2 regions of the Neobacillus oceani genome follow, and region 1 is predicted to be linked to the other one. Evidence: riboswitches for the same ligand, from Rfam matches in the RefSeq annotation. Region 1 holds a riboswitch; the other holds the start of a gene.
The links. A riboswitch is a leader RNA that binds a small molecule or an ion and turns the genes downstream of it on or off. The one in region 1 is predicted to bind preQ1.
Positions count from the first base shown of each region.

Region 2: linked by a shared signal. The riboswitch ahead of queC (7-cyano-7-deazaguanine synthase QueC) and the one ahead of V1499_RS02220 (QueT transporter family protein) in region 1 are both predicted to bind preQ1.

Region 1 covers NZ_CP143543.1:426,995-434,291, forward strand. The annotation lists gene V1499_RS02195 (putative bifunctional diguanylate cyclase/phosphodiesterase) at 1-584, shown strand, start outside; gene V1499_RS02200 (aldose epimerase family protein) at 1,017-2,066, shown strand; gene V1499_RS02205 (LacI family DNA-binding transcriptional regulator) at 2,081-3,073, shown strand; gene V1499_RS02210 (NUDIX hydrolase) at 3,122-3,619, shown strand; gene V1499_RS02215 (YbaN family protein) at 3,644-4,024, shown strand; gene V1499_RS02220 (QueT transporter family protein) at 4,550-5,038, opposite strand; PreQ1 riboswitch class I at 5,045-5,089, opposite strand; gene V1499_RS02225 (glycosyltransferase family 2 protein) at 5,278-5,958, shown strand; gene V1499_RS02230 (glycosyltransferase) at 6,049-7,287, shown strand.
Region 2 covers NZ_CP143543.1:2,255,249-2,262,545, reverse strand. The annotation lists gene V1499_RS11245 (ATP-binding cassette domain-containing protein) at 1-449, opposite strand, end outside; gene V1499_RS11240 (sensor histidine kinase) at 594-1,529, opposite strand; gene V1499_RS11235 (response regulator transcription factor) at 1,533-2,228, opposite strand; gene queE (7-carboxy-7-deazaguanine synthase QueE) at 3,091-3,816, opposite strand; gene queD (6-carboxytetrahydropterin synthase QueD) at 3,809-4,285, opposite strand; gene queC (7-cyano-7-deazaguanine synthase QueC) at 4,288-4,950, opposite strand; PreQ1 riboswitch class I at 5,001-5,043, opposite strand; partial or broken gene V1499_RS11215 (MFS transporter) at 5,118-6,350, opposite strand; gene V1499_RS11210 (hypothetical protein) at 7,100-7,297, opposite strand, start outside.

The DNA.
Region 1 (7,297 bases):
TCATCGTCCCAATAGGGAAATGGGTGCTGAAAAAGGCATGTGAACAGCATCGGATTTGGCAGGAAAAAGGGTATCCGCCATTGACCGTTTCCGTAAATATTTCCGTCCGGCAGTTCCAGGATGATAACTTTGTCGATACAGTAAAAAGAATACTAATCGAAACCGATATGGACCCTAGTTCACTTGAACTCGAGATAACCGAAAGCATTATGCAGAACATCGAGCGGTCCATCACTATCCTCGGACAATTAAACGGGTTGGGAGTAAAAATCGCCCTCGACGATTTTGGGACAGGTTATTCATCCTTAAGCTATCTAAAACACTTGCCAATCGATACGATTAAAATCGATAAATCATTCCTTGATGATATTGAAGCCGAGGCGCTTGAAGGCGCGATGGTCAAAACAATCCTCGATATGGGCTTGAATATGCGATTCCATGTTATCGCCGAAGGAATTGAAAAACAGGAACAGGTTGGCTACCTGGTTTCAAACGGATGCACCGTCGGCCAGGGCTATCATTTCAGCCGTCCGCTTCCCGCTCCACAGGTTGAAAAACTACTGAATAAACCGATTCCCGTTTGAGTTGCGGGACAAGCAGAGGCAAATCCTCCTGAATAGCGAGGATTTGCCTTTTTTGTAGCTAAGGAATTTATAAAATTCACCTTTTGGATAACTCGAAACAAGTTGTTGTAATCCAGCTCCAGCGCCTAGCCCCTCGAGGTCGCTTCGGTCCTTCAGGTGAAGTCAAAGAGCGACTTCTCCTTCTGGCCCTCCAGCGCTTGTCGGGGCTGACCAAGGCACTTGCGCATTTTGTTACAAAGATGGAAATAGCCAAAACATAAAATTGCTTTTTCAGAGTGCAAGAGGTTGCAAAAGAAGGGGTTTTGTATGAATATGGCTTTGAGAGGCACTGTTAGAGAAACCGCAAAAAGCGTTTCAGAAGAGTCATTAATTCAACAATTAGCTTGTTGCAAGTTACAAAAATATGAAAAAGTTTTGGGAGGGATCGGAACAATGGAAGTAACAATAAAGAGATTTGGGGAGCTGGATGGAAAAACTATCAATAAGATATCCATAACGAACCATAACGGCATGGGGCTCACTTGCCTAGACTATGGATGCATTATTACCGAAATTCGTGTTCCGGATTCAAAAGGCGATATTGAAAACGTAGTGCTCGGCTTCGACAATCTTGAGGATTATCTTAAATACTCGCCTTACTTCGGGGCTGTTGTTGGCCGGGTCGCCGGAAGAATAAAGGATGGCCGCTTCAGCCTTGATGGTAATGATTATGTCCTCGCCAAAAATAATAACGGCAACCATCTTCATGGCGGACTGAAGGGGCTCGACAAGGTCATTTGGGATGCCAAAGTCCACGCGGAGGGCCCTGTCGCCAAGATTGAATTTACATATGAGAGTACTGACGGCGAGGAAGGCTACCCCGGCAACGTTTCTCTCAGGACAGTCTATACCCTTACAGATGCGAACGAACTCTTTGTGGAGTTTTTTGGAACAACCGACAGGAAGACAATCCTTAACCTGACAAACCATACGTATTTCAACTTGACCGGAAACGCAAAATCGACAATTCTTGGCCACACGCTAAAGTTGGATAGCGAAAGATTCCTTGAGTTGGATGAAAATCTCATTCCGACCGGAAATGTGATCGATGTTGAAGGTACTGCCTTCGATTTCCGGAAGGGGAGAAAGCTTTCGGACGGTCCTGCTTCGAGCCATGAGCAAAATCTTTTTGCTGGAAAAGGCTATGACCACCCGTTTGTACTGAGTAAAAAGAAGAGCGCAACCATTGAATTGCGCTGTGATGATAACGGAAGGAAAGTGGAAGTCGAAACAAATCAGCCCGCGGTCGTTGTTTATACTTCGAACCAATTGGAAGGCGACTTCCTGCTCAGCGGGGGTGCAAAGCCGGAACCATATTTAGCCATCTGCCTCGAGACTCAGAATTATCCGGACGCGATAAACCATCCCGATTTTCCCTCCACCGTCGTTGATAAAGGCGAGGAGTATTATTCGTTTACAAAGTTTACATTCAAAACCGTGTAGAAGGGGAAGGGAAAATGGCCACGATTAAGGATATTGCCAAAAAAGCCCGGGTTTCCATAGCCACTGTTTCCCGGGTATTGAATTATGATCCCTCATTGTCCGTAAGTGATGAAACAAAAAAGAGGATTTTCGAAGCTGCGGAAGAGCTGTCCTATAAAAAGCGAGGGACAAAAAAGTTCTCTTCAACAAAGATTGCCATCATCCACTGGTATACGGAAATTGAAGAACTGAATGACTTGTACTATATGTCAATCCGCCTTGGCATCGAGAAACGCTGCAAACAGCACGGCATTTCAATTGAAAAATATTTTTTGGATGATATAGATGAATTGAAGAAGCCGGATATTATGGGGATCATCGCTATTGGGAAATTTAGTGAAAAGCAGGTGAACCTGTTGGATTCAATCACCGGCAATATCGTGTTCGTGGATTCCTCCCCTTCAGATGAAAAATTTGATTCCATTGTCATTGATTTTAAAGCAGCGACCAAACGTGTCCTCGATTACATAATTGCAAAAGGGCACACCGAAATCGGATATATAGGCGGCAGGGAAACCTTTAAAGACCAAACTGCCGAGATTGCCGATGAAAGGGAAATCACCTTCCGTAGTTACATGAAGGAGCTTGGCCTCTTCAAAGAGGACGCCTTTTATATCGGAGCGTTTAAGGTGGAATCTGGCCATGAGTTGATGGCAAAGGCGATAAAGGACCATGGGAGCCGTCTGCCAACGGCATTTTTTACGGGGAATGACTCGATTGCCATTGGCGCTATGAGGGCCCTGCATGAGGCGGGAATCGATGTACCCGGGCGTGTTTCCGTAATAGGAGTAAATGATATTAGCATTTCGAAATACATTCATCCCCCACTATCAACGGTAAAGATTTACACCGAATTGATGGGGGAAACCGCGGTTGATACACTTGTTGAGAGGCTGGATGGCCGGACAGTAGCCAAAAAAGTTTATATCGCCACAAAACTTGTTTTAAGAAAAAGCAGCAATGGATAGTAAAAAATGGTACGATATAGGTTCATTCTGCCAATTGGAGGGAAACCTATGCCCGAGTTTTGGGATGTTTATGACCGCAACAGGAACAAAACAGGAAGAACAGCAATCCGTGGGGAAAAACTCGCACCGGGGGAATTTCATCTTGTCGTCCATATTTGGATATTGAACAGTAATGGAGAGTATTTGATCCAGAAACGCGCCCCACATGTGAAGGGCTTTCCGAATATGTGGGCTACCACGGGAGGCGCCGCGGTCATGGGCGATGACAGTGCCGCCGCATGTGTCCGGGAAACGAAGGAAGAGCTAGGCATCATTCCTGATATGGAAAATGCCGAGGTTGCTTTTACTGTTTTCAGGGAGGCGAGCATTTCGGACGTATGGCTCGTCAGGCAAAATGTCGATATTGCGGAATGCGTGCTTCAGAAAGAGGAAGTAAGCGCCGTGAAATGGGCCACACCTGAAGAAATCCTCTCCATGGCCAACCGCGGCGAATTTGTCCACTATCGGTATTTACACGAATTATTCGCTGCTGCATTGCCGGCTTAGCAGTTATTTTTCCGAAAGGAGGCGGTGGATATCGTCAAGAAGCCGTTCCGCCTGCTTTTTATCCTGGCGGGACTCCTGTCTCTCGGGCTTGGCATAATTGGAATTGTGTTGCCGGTTATTCCGACCACACCGCTGCTATTGTTGGCGTCGTACTGTTTTATGCGGGGCTCGAAGAAGTTTGAGGCATGGTTCATAGAAAGCTGGCTGTATAAAAAACATCTCGAAGGGTTTGTGAAAAAACGGGAAATGACGTTAAAACAAAAGCTCTCTGTTCTCCTCTTTGCCGACTGCATGATCGCCATCCCGTTTATCATGACGGACAGCTGGGCATTAAGGGCGGGGCTGGCAGCCGTTGTTCTGTACAAATACTATTATTTTTTCACTAAAATCAAGACGGTTGGTTAAAGCGCTCCTTCCCTAGGATTACGGGAGGGGCGCTTCTTTTTCGATATCTTACCAAGATGGAAAAAATAGTGCAAAATGACCTTTAACCCCTTGGAAATAGGGCAAGGCACAAAGAACAAAATATCGAAAAAAGGCCAAACCCGAACAGGTCTGGCCCTCATCTTAGCTGAGGAATTTATAAAATTGAACCTTGTGGATCACTCGAAAAGAGTTGTTGTAATCCAGCTCCACAAGGAAAGCTGCGGCAGCATAGCATCGCACGAAGGAAAAGTGCTTTTCTTTTCCGAGGAGCGCCTAGCCCCTCGAGGTCGCTTCGGTCCTTGAGGTGAAGTCAAAGAGCGACTTCTCCTTCAGGCCCTCCAGCGCTTGGCTACGCTTCGCACGCATTAAGGGCGACTAGGTTTTGCTGAAGCAAAACCAAGTCTTCCTATATCGGGGCTGAACACTAAGGAAAGCTCCTGTGAATAATCATCGCAGGGACAGGCGGTCTTTGCCTGTCACGAAGGCGCTTGCGCCTTTTGTTCGTTAGTCAATAAGCTTTTCAAAATTGATGCGTTTATGAATGGCATACATCAATGGGGCGCCGACCGTAAGGACAACGAATTCACCAAATGCGACTGCCAGCCACGTTGCGAAAAATGGGAATCCCGCGGCAATGTTCAGTTCCCAGGCAATCAGGAACATTGTGAATGTAAAGACCACAGTATTGACCGCCATGCGAGCCCAAATTCCTTTAATATACCGCGATGAAAACATGGTAATCAAAAGGGCGAGTACCGATTGGCCGAAGCCGAAAATAAGGTCTAGGCCAGGATTTGGCGAAAGGAAAAGGTTCGCCAGGAAAACGCCAAGAATAATCCCGAAAAAATACTTCTTGTTAAATACGATGAGATGGTTGAACATCTCTGATAAACGGAATTGAATATTGGAAAAGCTTAGCGGCTGGATCAAAAACGTGACCACAATATACAGCGCCGCAATAATCCCGTTCACTGCCAATGATTTAATTTTCATCTTTCTCTCTCCTTAGTTTTTTAGCGTGGGAGGTTCTCGAACCACGTCCGGCTTTACCCGAAAGTAACATTATAATCCGGGCTATATTCTTCGTCAACGGGGTGGATTTATCTTCCAAATACTTTCGCAAAATTATTGAATTCAGGCTTATCAATAGGGATGCTGTGGAAGTTCAAAGCATTATATTTCTTCCCAGGTCATAAAAGTAATACTAAAAGACTAAAAAAGGGAGGATTGTTGTGGTCTCTGTCATTACGTGTACGAAAAGACCGGATTTTCTTCAAGCAATCCTTCGTAATTTTGAAAATCAAACAATTGAAGAGAAGGAACTCGTGCTCATCCTCCATGGATTTAACAAACATCTAGTTGAAGGCTTGTCCGATAACCCGCTTATTAAAGTCATTGAACTTCCATTTGAAGAACCGCTCGGCTCTTGTTTAAACAAGGGAATCCGCCAGGCAAAATACAATATCATTGCACGGTTCGATGACGATGATTATTATGGTGCCCATTATCTTGAAGAAGCATTGGCTGAAATGGTGAGACACGGAGCCGATGTTGTCGGAAAGCAGTCAATATTTATTTATTTTAAAGACGAGGGGCTACTCGGATTGCTCTTTAAAGGCAAGGAAAATACGTTTATTAAAAATATCGGTGATACACTGGCCGGCTCGACTCTTGTTTTTAGAAAAGTTGTTGCCGAAAGAGTACTTTTTCCTCCGATTTCGGTGGGAGAAGACGCAGTATTTTTGGAGGAGTGTAAAAATCTTGGGATCTGTATGTATGCATCTTCGCCAAATAATTATGTGTATATCCGTTATTCTAGCTCCCACCACACCTCGGATTCAGACAATAGGCGGTTAAAAAAACATTGTTCACCGCTTGTATTCACAAATGATTTCACAAAATATTTCCCCTGAAACCAAACCTGGCTTCATGTAATTGAATACAGCGAATCTGAAAAAACCACTATAGCAATAAAAAGCTAATTTGAAAGGGGTGTAGGATGGATGGATAACGATTACTTAAGCGGAGAGCGAATGAAAAAAAATCTGTTAATGAGAAAAGAGCATTTTAAAAAAAGGAGGATAGGCCTGAATTCCCCTCCACAACAGTTGATTCTTAAAAAGCTTGGGTCAATCGTAGAAAATAATCCGGGTAAGCCGATTGTACTTTTTCCCTCTTTGCTTGATTGGAATATCCCTCTTTTTCAGCGCCCCCAGCATATCGCCCTCAATATTGCGAGCGAAGGAGTAGTGTATCTTTATGGGACGACTAATCAATATGATCAAATTGATGTTATTGAGGAAGTCATGCCACGCTGTTTTTTAGTAAATATGAGAGAACCGGAAGTTGAAGCGGCAATCCTCTTATTTTTGGCCAAACAGAAAAATAGGGTCATTGTGCATATGTACTCCGGAGATATTGTAAGGGAATACGGATTTGTGAGAAAGTGCCTTGAAATGGGATTTGACATCTTATATGAATATATCGATGAATTATCCCCGAGTATATCCGGTGTTTCCATTCCGAGGCCAATCCTTGAAAGGCACTTGAAAATACTTGAAAATCAATCGTGCTATGTGGTTGCGACAGCGGATAAACTTTACAATGATATATTGGATAAAAGGCCTCCTGTTAGATGCGCGCTTGTTTCAAATGGTGTGGATTATGAACACTTTCATGGAGTCCCCAAGAATGGTTCCCCGCCGGTATTAGTGGACGGCCTCCATCTGGGGGAAAAGCCTGTTATTGGCTATTTCGGGGCACTGGCGAACTGGGTTGATTATGCCCTTCTTGAGAAGCTCGCCTTCTCAAGGAGGGACTGGCAACTTGTTCTCATAGGTTTGGACTATGACGGCAGTATAAAGAATAGCAGGCTGCTCTCCATGCCGAATGTCCATTATTTAGGGACGGTAAGGTATGAGGAGTTGCCCGGCTATGCCCACCGATTCAACGTTTCTATGATCCCGTTCCTTGTCAATGAAGTGACAATTGCGACATCTCCTATTAAGCTTTTTGAATATATGGCTGTGGGTAAGCCGATTGTGTCAACAAACCTTCCGGAATGCAGGAAATACAGTGTTGTTATGGTTGCTAAGGATCATAAGCAGTTCCTGGAAAGAGTGGAGGCTGCCCTTGAACTGGGAAGAGATGCAGAACTTATTAAACAGCTAAAGGATGAAGCCCGGAAACACACATGGCGGGAAAAAGCCAGATCCATTTTACTCCTGCTTAACACCGAATAATCATTCCTTC
Region 2 (7,297 bases), 1.8 Mb from region 1:
TTGGTAATAATCGCTCTCGCTATCCCAAGACGCTGCTTCATTCCTAAGGAAAATTCCTCTACACATTTTTCCTCAATCCCTTTTAAATGAACCATATCCAATGCTTGTTTTATTCCTTTTTCATCATAATATCCTATATATTCGCAATGGAGCTTCAAATTTTCTATCGCAGTTAAGTGCTCAAAAAAGATGGGATATTCAATTATACTTCCGACTCTTTTTAACATTAACTTCGAGCTTTCGGTAAGCTTCTGGCCAAATAATTCGATTTCTCCACTTGTTGGCTTCAATATTCCAGTGAGCATTTTCATAATTGTTGTTTTACCAGCGCCATTTTGACCAAGTAAACCGTAAATTTCCCCTTTATGAATCTGAAGATTAACATTGGTAACCAGTTCTTTTCCTTTTCGCTTTTTCGTAAGCCCGGTTGTTTTCACCACACTATTCATTGCCGATTTCTCCTTTCCTTTATCTATTTTCATCATAAGCATCAAGAATATCTTTTTTCTTTCTCAATCCTTACAAATCTCTTAAGTTTATTATTGAAAGCAAAAAAGAGGCCGTTCTACCTGAACACCTCTCTTGGATCGTAATTAATACGTAATTCGATGGAAAACACAAGTAAATACTGTTTTTTCATAAGGGGTGCTGCTTAAGTAAATGGAACCTTTCATTACTTCTATCAGGTTTTTCGTGATACTTAATCCAATCCCACTTCCTTGAAATTCTGGACTTCTCGCATCATCCAAAGTATATAACCGTTCAAACACCTGATCTTGGTGCACCTTAGCTATTCCTTTCCCCTTATCCCAAATATCAATCGCAATAAACTCTCCATCCTCCCGAACAGTTAAACCAAATACTCCACCATCACTTCCATAACGGATCGCATTTGATATGAGATTGCTTAAAACCCGATTTAATGCCTCCTCGTTTCCAAGAACGAAATAAGGTTGTTCTGGAATGTTCACTTCTACCCGAAGATTTTTCGATTGAAGCAAATCATAAAACTCAAGCACATTTTTCCTGCAAACTTCATTAATCGAAATCTTGCTTAAAGGGAACGAATAATCTCCAGAATCAAGCTTAACAAGGTCAAAAAATTGATTGAGCAGTGTGATGACATTTAGCGTTTTTTGATGAAGACGGGAAATGGCCTGGCTCCGTTCTTCCACACTCATACTGTTGTCTAAATGTAATTTTTCAACATATCCTAAAATGACAGTTAACGGGGTTTTCAAATCGTGAGACATATTAGACAGCAGTTTTCTTAAGCTTTCTTTCGTTTTTACATAGTCCGCAATAACTTGTTGATTGTAATCTAAAAGACGGTTCATTTGAATGAGGAATTGTTTAATGGTTTGGTGGTCTGTTTGTATTAACACTTTTTCAGTCGTTTTCTGTTCAAAAATATCTGATAGTTTTTTTTGTATTTCGTTCAGGCTCGTATTCATTTTTCTCCTACCATAAGATTGCACGGCAATAATGATAAGCAAAAAAATGATAATGATACTTAATAAAAGGGTCATAGTTTATTCACCTAATTTATACCCTATTCCCCATATTGTCCGAATGTATTCCGGGTTGGACGGATCGACTTCTATTTTTTCCCGAAGCCTCCTAATATGTACGTTAATTACATTTTCATTTCCATAATAGTCATCTTCCCAAATTAAATGGTAAATTTGCTCCTTTGTAAACACCCTGTTCTGGTTTGTCATAAATAGCTTTAAAATATGAAATTCCTTTGATGTAAGCTGCACGGTCTCCCCCTTTACCAGTGCCAAAAAGGTTTTTAAATCAAGAGTAAGCTCATTATAATGGAGGATAGTTGAAGTAGATTCATTCTCTGAAGGAAGATATTGTGTAGCCCTTCGAATTGCAGCATGAACCCTGGCGGTTAGTTCAACCATAGAAAAAGGCTTGCTAATATAATCGTCCGCACCAAAACCAAGACCTAACGCTTTATCTATATCACTGCCTTTTGCTGAAATGATCAAGACAGGAACTAAACTTGTTGTTCTAATCTGCTTTAGAAAATCCATCCCACTTAGCTTTGGAAGCATTAGATCAAGTAAGATTAAATCCACCTCATTTTTCTTAAAAAGAGCCAATGCCTCCTCGCCATCAAATGCAGTAAGTATTGTAAAATTTTCCTGTTCCAAGTAACTTTTAACCAATTTACTAATATCTCTATCATCTTCTACAAGCAGAACTTTCCTTTGCACATCTTCACTTCCATTCTTTAAACTAATCTCACTAATAAGTATAGGAAAACTCCATTTGTCATCTCAATTAACTTCGATACCTAGTTAAAAACTCCTTCTTATGTATATAAATGGTCCTAACATGAAAATTAAGCACCTATTCTTATTTCAGGATTGGATTCAGACCGAACGAAAAAACCTTGTTCATTTGCTTCGGGATAAAGCAGTAGCTTTATAAACAGAAATGGACAAAGATATATTTATTTTTGTCATTAGTGGTACCGCACATTTAATAGTTGTTTCCAAACATAGGCCTTGGATTCCAATCGCGATGTGGGCTCTTCCGCCAAAAATGAAAGTAACATTTGGAACACCAGATAGAGATTTTATAAATAAAACAGCCAAAAAAGTAAATGGCTTCAGTATTGACTCGAATAAGCTCCATTTTACACTAGATAATTACAATTTCCTCATTAAGCTTACACCTGATTTGGAAAGGACTATAATTAATAGATTGAATTTACCAGTATTATAGTCTGTTAATTAAACTGTGAAAAAAATGTAGATAAGGAAGATAAAGAAGAGTTAAGTCAGCAAAAGAAGAGTTTTCCAAAGTAACGAAAAACCCAATTTCTTCAATACTAAGAAATTGGGTTTTTTCTTTTGGACTTTCCTTAACGATGTAAATCCGCGTTTTACAGGTGGTACCCCTTTAGGTGAAAATCTATTAAAAATATTTAACAAACGGTTGGGTTTGTATCTTCTCTTTTGAGTAGGTTTTTTTTTTTAGTGCTTGATTTAATTTTTTGTTACACACAATGAATTAATTGGGGTATTTTAGATAATCACCAAATCTCTAGTCTTACTTTCGTCATGCGGACCCTTAAACACCGCGCTTGTTCGACCAAACCAAGGCATGAAGTTGTGGCAAAGGGCGAACATTGTTCATTTCAGGATCTTCCAGCACCTTCCCCCACAGCCAGTCAAGGGAATGAAGTAACCGGCTTGAAATATCCCCTTCCTCTCCGGGATTGCTATTGCCTACTGATAGGAAAAATGGAATATGATCCCCCATGTAACGGTTATTCAACATCTTAGCAAATTCAAAGTCCGCATCATCAAATACAACAATTTTAAGTGAAAAGTTCGATTTGTGGTTCTTTAACTTGCGAATGATATCATCCAATAGTTCAAGATCCGGTTTCATACCGCTGCTAGGTGGTTTAGGAGAGATCGTTAAGTCGTTGACAAGGTAAAACCAGTCCTGCCACTTGCTTCCCTGAGTCTCCAATCCTACTTCAATATTAGATTGGTGAAGACGTTCAATGAACTGTTTCATTGCGTCTCCAATCAAAGCTGGGTTTCCACCTGTAATCGTCACATGGTCGAAGTGGTCGCCACCAAGTTCCTTGAGTTCTTGAAAGACATCCATTGGGGCCATCATTCGGATTCTTTCTTTTTCAGACCCGTCCCACGTAAAAGCGGAGTCGCACCAGGAGCATTTATAATCACACCCCGCAGTCCGGACGAACATACTCTTGCGGCCCATGACCATCCCTTCGCCCTGGATAGTCGGACCGAAGATTTCCATAACAGGTATCTTACTCATCCTCCATCCACTCCCTTCTCGCTTCCGCATAGCTGGTCGGAGTTTCATAGAGACGGACGAATTCAACGCGCGCGCCATCATATAAATTCGCGCGTTTTTTCAGCGATTCAGCCATTTTTTCATAAATCCACACGACAATGTTTTCCGCAGTTGTATTCATAGGCGGAAGTGTTTCATTCAAATATCGGTGATCCAAGAAAATTTCAATTTCATTTTTCCAAATTTCTTTAATATCACCGAAGTCAATCATCAAGCCGCGGTTGTCAACAAAACCGCTGATCCCAAAAACGACCTTATACGTATGGCCATGAAGGTTTTTGCATTTACCCTCATAATCATGTAAATGATGAGCCGAATCAAACGTGAATTCCTTGCTGACAAGGACCCGTTTCGAATGGTACTTCAATTGGTCACGCTTAATATCTACATCAATTTTTTGCAATTTATCTACAATCCTGAATCCGTACATCATTACATCCCATTCCGTTCTGCCAGATAGTCATCCAGGCCTTTTTTCCTTAGCTTGCAGGCAGGGCATTCGCCGCAGCCGTCCGCGATGATTCCGTTATAGCAGGTAAGCGTCTTTTCACGGACAAACTCGAACGCTCCCAGCTCATCGGCTAGTTTCCATGCTTCAGCCTTGTTCAGCCACATCAGCGGTGTATGAATAACAAAATCTTGATCCATCGATAGATTAAGAGTCACGTTAAGCGACTTCACAAAAATATCACGGCAGTCGGGATAACCGCTGAAATCCGTTTCACATACTCCGGTAACGATGTGCTTCGCCCCAATCTGGCTGGCCAGTACCCCGGCAAATGACATGAACAACAAATTCCTGCCCGGCACAAACGTATTGGGCAGCCCGCCGCCTTCCCCATCCTTAACTTCAATGTCGTCCCTCGTCAACGCATTCGGGGCAAGCTGATTCAGCAGGCTCATATCGAGGATATAGTGCTCAATGCCAAGTTCCTTTGCAATCGATTTAGCGCATTCTATTTCTGTAATATGCCGTTGATTGTAGTCAAACGTTACAGCGGCAACCTCGGCAAACTGCTCCATTGCCCAAAAAAGGCAAGTCGTACTATCCTGTCCCCCGCTAAACACAACGAGCGCTTTTTCACTCTTTAACATTTTCTTTCTCCTTCCAACAAAAAAACAGCACGGCTAAAGAAAGCAGTACTGTTTCCTTAGTTTTTTAAAGAGGGTAGCTAGAACCTCTACCGCCAAATGGCGGATTTTTTATATAGGTCATTTCATCATTATAAACGATTAAACGAAATTTTGCATGGCCTTCCAACTTAATTAACAAACTGTTTTGCATCTTCCCTTTTGATTAAGTCCTCCTTGTTAAGTGCTTGATTCAATTTTTCGGAACTTAGGAGCATGACCGCTGCAAAAATCACGATACAAATCGGGAAGATTCCAATTGTTGTTTGGGACGCCATGAAGCCGAGTAACGGCGGCATGAATGTGGTACCCGTGTACGCGAGTGCCATTTGACAGCCCATGATTGTCTGTGAATGCTTTTTCCCAAAATGGGCTGGCGTTTCATGCAACATACCAGGAAATATCGGAGCCAGGCCGAGGCCAACAGTAACAAAACCAATTAATGAAAAAATGGACGGCAACGGCAAAAATACAATAACAGTACCAATTAATGCTATTATTTGCCCCACTCAATGAGAGTACGGTTCGTAATTTTAAAAGTAATAAAGCCAGTAATAAATCTGCCAATAGTGATGCCCGCGTAATATAAGGAAACCCATGTAGCTGCCGTTGCCGCACTTAACCCTTTTACATTAACCAAAAAACTGCTTCCCCAAAGGCCCACTGTTGCTTCTACCCCGCAATAAAACAAGAACGAGGCAAGTGCCAGTTTTACCCCCTTAATTTTTAATGGGGGCACATCTACAGAATCTTTATGATTCTTTACACGTTTCTGATCTGTAGTCTCATCATTAAAAGGAATAGTGTCGGGTTTATTCACTCTGCTCCATAAAGGCAAAGCGAAGAGAAGGATAATAACTAACGCAAACTGAATGCCAGAAATAACAAAATATCCATTTCTCCAAGTATTACCCTCTAAAAATAAACTGAGCCATAATGATAGGGCCCAATGTAGGTCCGACTCCCCAAAAACAATGTAACCAACTCATATGATGCGCCTTATAATTTACAGCAACATAATCGTTTAATCCCGCATCAATAGCTCCTGCTCCCAATCCCAGTGGGATTGCAAAAACAACAAGCCAACCAATTGATGGAGCAAAATGAAATCCGAGCAAAGCTACAGCTGTCATTAAAACGCTGACAAATGTAACCTTGCCGGTCCCGAATCGTTTAAGTACCCTTCCGCTGACCAAACTGGAGATGATTGTCCCGCCCGCAACCGTCATAAAAAGGTAGCCAGCCGTCTCCAGCGGAGCTCCAAAGTCTGGCTGCATCACGGGCCACGCCGCCCCCAACAATGAATCCGGCAACCCCAGGCTGATAAAAGCCAAATATATGATTACTAAAAGCAATGTTGTCATGTTTAACCTCGCATTTATTGATTCCACAATGTTTATAATTAAAAGGAACCTTGTGGTTGATTACCGCTCCGGGCACACACTTTCCGCGGGTCGTCAGTGGAGCCTCCTCGGCGCAAGAGCCTGTGGACCCCCACCTTGCCGCTGCATCCCGCAGGAGTTGGTGCCCTCCGGTCCAATCAACTTACATTCCAAACTATTATTGTAAATATTTATTTCAACGTATATAAATTTAACTTGTAAAAAAAGAAAATAAAAACAATATTGTAATAAGTAACCCTTTGTTGGATCGTAATCAAGTTCTTCTAATGGAATATAATCAAAACGGACTTCTTGCCCTCTCCCTTGAGGACTGCATGTGTATACTCCTGCCAGGATTGATGAATTTTCTGGAATGTCTAAGTGGGCAATCCTAATTTAGTCCCAGTATTTTCCGCGCCTTTGAATAATTCACATAAGAATTTTGTCCGACTCCAGATAGTTGATAGCATAATTGTACTGTAGCGTCACAGTCTACATATAGTGTTGACTAATCATTACAATATTATAATAATACTATTTTATAATCATTATATGGTTGTCGCCCTTTTTATATTGCTTTACATCATATTTCATTCCTGCCTCCTCTAGAAATCGTCCCACCCTATGAAAAGTGAAAATATTGTACAAACCTTGAAAACCTTAATATGCCAGGATTCTTTTAATAAATAAGTTTCGGTTTGATAACAAGGATCAATACTTTAAATAAACCGTTATTTTAGAATTAATTCATTAAACCATTTCTCATATTCTTCATTATTGAGGTTAAATACTTTATACTTTTCTTCCCTTGTAAAATATCCGACAAATATTTCTCTAATATTATTGTCAATTTCTTTTAAAAGCTCTTTCATTTGCTCAGGAGTTTCTCTCACTATTTGTCCGTGAACGGCTTTTGACCTTATTTTATA